2 regions of the Streptomyces marincola genome follow, and region 1 is predicted to be linked to the other one. Evidence: riboswitches for the same ligand, from Rfam matches in the RefSeq annotation. Region 1 holds a riboswitch; the other holds the start of a gene.
What was found. Region 1 has a riboswitch for glycine ahead of gcvT (glycine cleavage system aminomethyltransferase GcvT). Riboswitches for the same ligand answer to the same signal wherever they lie in the genome.
Positions count from the first base shown of each region.

Region 2: another riboswitch for glycine. It lies ahead of gcvP (aminomethyl-transferring glycine dehydrogenase); the one in region 1 lies ahead of gcvT (glycine cleavage system aminomethyltransferase GcvT).

Region 1 is NZ_CP084541.1:5,272,180-5,274,375, reverse strand. Features, by position in the region: gene LC193_RS23290 (enhanced serine sensitivity protein SseB) at 1-669, opposite strand, end outside; glycine riboswitch at 826-915, shown strand; gene gcvT (glycine cleavage system aminomethyltransferase GcvT) at 1,077-2,196, shown strand, end outside.
Region 2 is NZ_CP084541.1:358,183-360,378, reverse strand. Features, by position in the region: gene LC193_RS01380 (DNA polymerase IV) at 1-98, shown strand, start outside; gene LC193_RS01375 (PRC-barrel domain-containing protein) at 143-490, opposite strand; glycine riboswitch at 624-721, shown strand; glycine riboswitch at 723-838, shown strand; gene gcvP (aminomethyl-transferring glycine dehydrogenase) at 901-2,196, shown strand, end outside.

The DNA.
Region 1 (2,196 bases):
GATCGGGCGCACCGCGAGCGCACGCCCCAGCGCGTCGCCCGCGGCCACGCGCCCCTCGTCGTCCGGCAGGTCGAGTTCGACGCCGACGAACAGACTCGGGGCGCCGCCCTCGGCGCTGGCCAGGCCGCGGCGCGCGGTCCTGACGTTCGGCAGCCGGGACAGCTCGGCAGCCGCCGCGTTCAGGAAGTCGACCGGGTCGTCCTGCCAGTCCGGCTGGAACAGGCGCATGCGCGCGCCGGAGGGCACGCCCGGCGTGCGCCGGCCCGGGTTGGCGCGGCACAGCTCGGCGACCGCCGCCGGCGGCACCGGGACCCCGACGGTGCCGCCGGGGTTGAGCGCGATCCCGACCTGCGGCGGAAGGCCGCGGGCGAACTGCCACATGGGAGCCACGCTGAACGCCATGTGCGAGGCCCCGCCGCGGTGCAGCTGCTCCGCGGAGCTGAACACCGGGACGTACACGCCGCCGTTGAGGTCGATGGTGGGCAGATCGAGCGTGCGGCTCTCCGGGCCACCGCCCTCGGGCAGCGGAATCCACACCGCGCTGCGCGCGAGCGTCTCCAGCAGGCGCGGCGCCGCGTCGTTCACGCCGAGCGCGCCGGCGAGCGTCTCCTCCAGCTCGTTGCTCGGCCAGCCACCGCCGTACCCGGGGCCCTGCCGGGAACCACTCATCTCGTTCGACCACCATCTCATCGCGTCCGGAATCGGCAGCCCAGACCCTAGTACGAGGCGCCCTGGGGGCGGCCCGCGGCGGCTGTCCGTGCGATGATGTGCGGGCACGGGAGCCGCGTCGCGGTGCCCGCGCCCGACAACCGCATACCGGCCGTTCGACCACGCGCGGGAGAGTCCCCGGTCGCCGGGGCGCCGAAGGAGCAAGTCCTCCCTTGAATCTCTCAGGCCCCGTACCGCGCGCGGGATGGCGAATCTGAAAAGCGGGCCCGCCCAGGCGCGGCCCCACCCACGGTGCAAGCCGCGCCCGAGCCCGGGTCGTGGCGAACCTCTCAGGTGCCGATGACAGATGGGGAGGGCCCGAAGGCCGCCCTGCCCACGTGCCCCTGTCGTCAATCCCTGGAGTTCCCATGACGGACCCCGCTCCCCGGACGACCGCGCTCGACGCCGTCCACCGCGCCCTCGGCGCCACCCTCACCGACTTCGCGGGCTGGTCCATGCCGCTGCGCTACGGCAGCGAGCGGGCCGAGCACACGGCGGTGCGCGAGGCGGCCGGGCTGTTCGACCTGTCGCACATGGGCGAGCTGACCGTGATGGGCGCGGAGGCGGGCGCGTTCCTCGACCACGCGCTGGTCGGCCGCCTCGGCACGCTCGCCGTCGGCCGCGCCCGGTACACGATGATCTGCGACGCGGCCGGCGGCATCCTCGACGACCTGATCGTCTACCGGCTCGCGGACGACACGTTCCTCGTCGTCGCGAACGCCGCCAACACCCCGACCGTCCTCGACGCGCTGCGCGCACGGCTCGGCGGTCCCGCGCCGGCCGGCGGCGCGTTCGACGCCGAGGTGCGCGACGACCGGGACGCCTACGCGCTGATCGCCGTGCAGGGCCCGGCCTCCCCCGCGGTCCTCGGCCGGCTCACCGACGCCGACCTGGCCGGCCTGAAGTACTACGCGGGCCTGCCCGGCACCGTCGCCGGCCGCCCGGCGCTGATCGCGCGCACCGGGTACACCGGCGAGGACGGCTTCGAGCTGTTCTGCGCCCCCGCGGACGCCGAGGCGCTGTGGCACGCGCTGACGGAGGCGGGGCGGGAGGACGGGCTCGTGCCCTGCGGCCTCGCCTGCCGCGACACGCTCCGCCTCGAAGCGGGCATGCCGCTGTACGGGAACGAACTGTCCACCTCGACCACGCCGTTCGACGCCGGCCTCGGCCGCGTGGTGAAGTTCGACAAGCCCGGCGACTTCGTCGGCCGGGACGCCCTGGCCGCCGCGGCCGAACGGGCGGAAGCCGAGGCGCCGCGCGTCCTGGTCGGCCTGACCGGGCGCGGGCGGCGCGTGCCGCGCGCCGGATACCCGGTCGTGGACGCCTCGGGGACGCCCATCGGCCTGGTCACCTCGGGCGCGCCCTCGCCCACCCTGGGCCGGCCGATCGCCATGGCGTACGTCGACCCGGCGTCCGCCGCGCCGGGTACCGAGGGCGTCGCCGTCGACATCCGCGGCGCGCACGAGCCGCACGACGTCGTCGCGCTGC
Region 2 (2,196 bases), 4.9 Mb from region 1:
AGCTGGGCCCCGGCACGCCGCTGCCCCTCGTGGAGGGCGCGGGGGCCGCGGACCCGCCCGGGGAGCGTGCGCTGCTCCCGCCGCGTGCGCCGGCCTGACGCCCCGGCGTGCGGGCCGGGGGCCCCGCGTGCCCGGCGGGCCGCTACGGGGCGGACAGCGGGTCGTCCGGGCCGACGCGCGGCACGTCGAGCCCGTAGTGGTGGTACAGCTGCAACTCCTGCTCGGGCGACAGGTGCCGCCCGACACCGAAGTCGGGGGCGTCGCGGATGAGGGTGCGCGTGAACGGGACGCGCAGGGCCTCGTCGACGAGCTCGCTGGGCTCCAGGGGGACGAACGCGTCCCGGGTGAAGATCCCGGTGCGCACGGCCGCCCATTCGGGGACCCCGGTGGCATCGTCGAGGTACACCTCGTCCACGGTTCCGATTTTTGCGCCGTCGCGGTCGAACGCCTTGCGGCCGATCAGGCTCCGCGGGTCGATATCGGTCTGCACGCTTCCTCCAACTGATCACCACTGGCCCCGAAGGCGTCCTATCTCTAAGAAAAGCCACTTTTCGCACACTGGCCAGTCGAGTGGCGCGCAGGTCCCCGCGCCGACCTGCGCTGGTACCCTCGGAGGCGGTCGTCAACCCCGTGCGGGAGAGTCCCGGTGCCCACCAGGCCCGGGCGCCGAAGGAGCAACTCCTCCCCGGAATCTCTCAGGCACCCGTACCGCGCGGGGCAGGCCACTCTGGAAAGCAGGGCGGTGCGGGGCGCAGGTGCCCGGGTCCGCCCTCACCGACGGTGCAAGCCGTGCCCCCGCGGCGCGGTGAAGCTCTCAGGTCGAGATGACAGAGGGGGAGGCCCGCCGGGCACCGCCGCCCGGCACCCCCGCAGGTCACCGCGACCAGGAGGAGCCTCCCGATGACCGACCGCCGCATTCCCCTGTCCGCCCTGGAGCAGGGCACTCCGTTCGCCGCCCGGCACATCGGGCCCGACGCGCGGGACCGCGCGAAGATGCTGGCGCAGGTCGGCTTCGGCTCGCTCGACGACCTCACCGCCGCGGCGGTGCCCGAGTCCATCCGCACCACCGAGGCGCTGCGCCTGCCCGAGGCGCGGGACGAGGCCGGCGTGCTCGCCGAACTGCGCGGGCTCGCCGCGCGGAACACCGTGCTGCGTTCCATGATCGGCCTCGGCTACCACGGCACGTTCACGCCGCCGGTGATCCTGCGGAACGTCCTGGAGAACCCGGCCTGGTACACGGCCTACACGCCGTACCAGCCGGAGATCTCCCAGGGCCGGCTGGAGGCGCTGCTGAACTTCCAGACGGTGGTGTCCGACCTCACGGGGCTGCCGACGGCCGGTGCCTCGCTGCTCGACGAGGCCACGGCCGCCGCCGAGGCCATGGCGCTGTCCCGGCGGGTCGGCAAGGTCAAGGAGGGCGTCTTCCTCGTCGACGCGGACTGCCTGCCCCAGACCGTCGCCGTCGTGCGCACCCGCGCGGAGCCGACCGGCGTCGAGGTGGTGGTCGCCGACCTGAGCGGCGGCATCCCGGACGAGGCGGCGGAACGCGGGATCTTCGGCGTGCTGGTGCAGTACCCGGGCGCCTCGGGCGCGGTGCGCGACCTCCGCGGGCTCGTCGACCGGGCCCACGAGCTGGGAGCCGTGGTCACGGTCGCGGCCGATCTGCTGGCGCTGACGCTGCTCACCTCGCCGGGTGAGCTGGGCGCGGACATCGCGGTGGGGACGAGCCAGCGGTTCGGCGTGCCGATGGGCTTCGGCGGGCCGCACGCCGGCTACATGGCCGTACGGGACTCCTTCGCCCGCAGCCTGCCGGGGCGCCTGGTGGGCGTCTCGCGGGACGCGGACGGCGCCCCGGCCTACCGGCTCGCCCTCCAGACCCGTGAGCAGCACATCCGCCGCGAGAAGGCGACGAGCAACATCTGCACCGCGCAGGTGCTGCTCGCCGTCATGGCCGGCATGTACGCCGTCTACCACGGTCCCGACGGCCTCGCCGCCATCGCGCGCCGCACCCACAGGTACGCCGCGCTGCTCGCGGCCGGGCTGCGGGAGGCGGGAGTCGAGGTCGTGCACGACGCGTTCTTCGACACGGTCACGGCCCGCGTGCCGGGCCGGGCCGCCGAGGTCGTGGCCGCGGCCCGCGCGGCCGGGGTCAACCTGTGGCAGGCCGACGCCGACCACGTCGGCGTCACGTGCGAC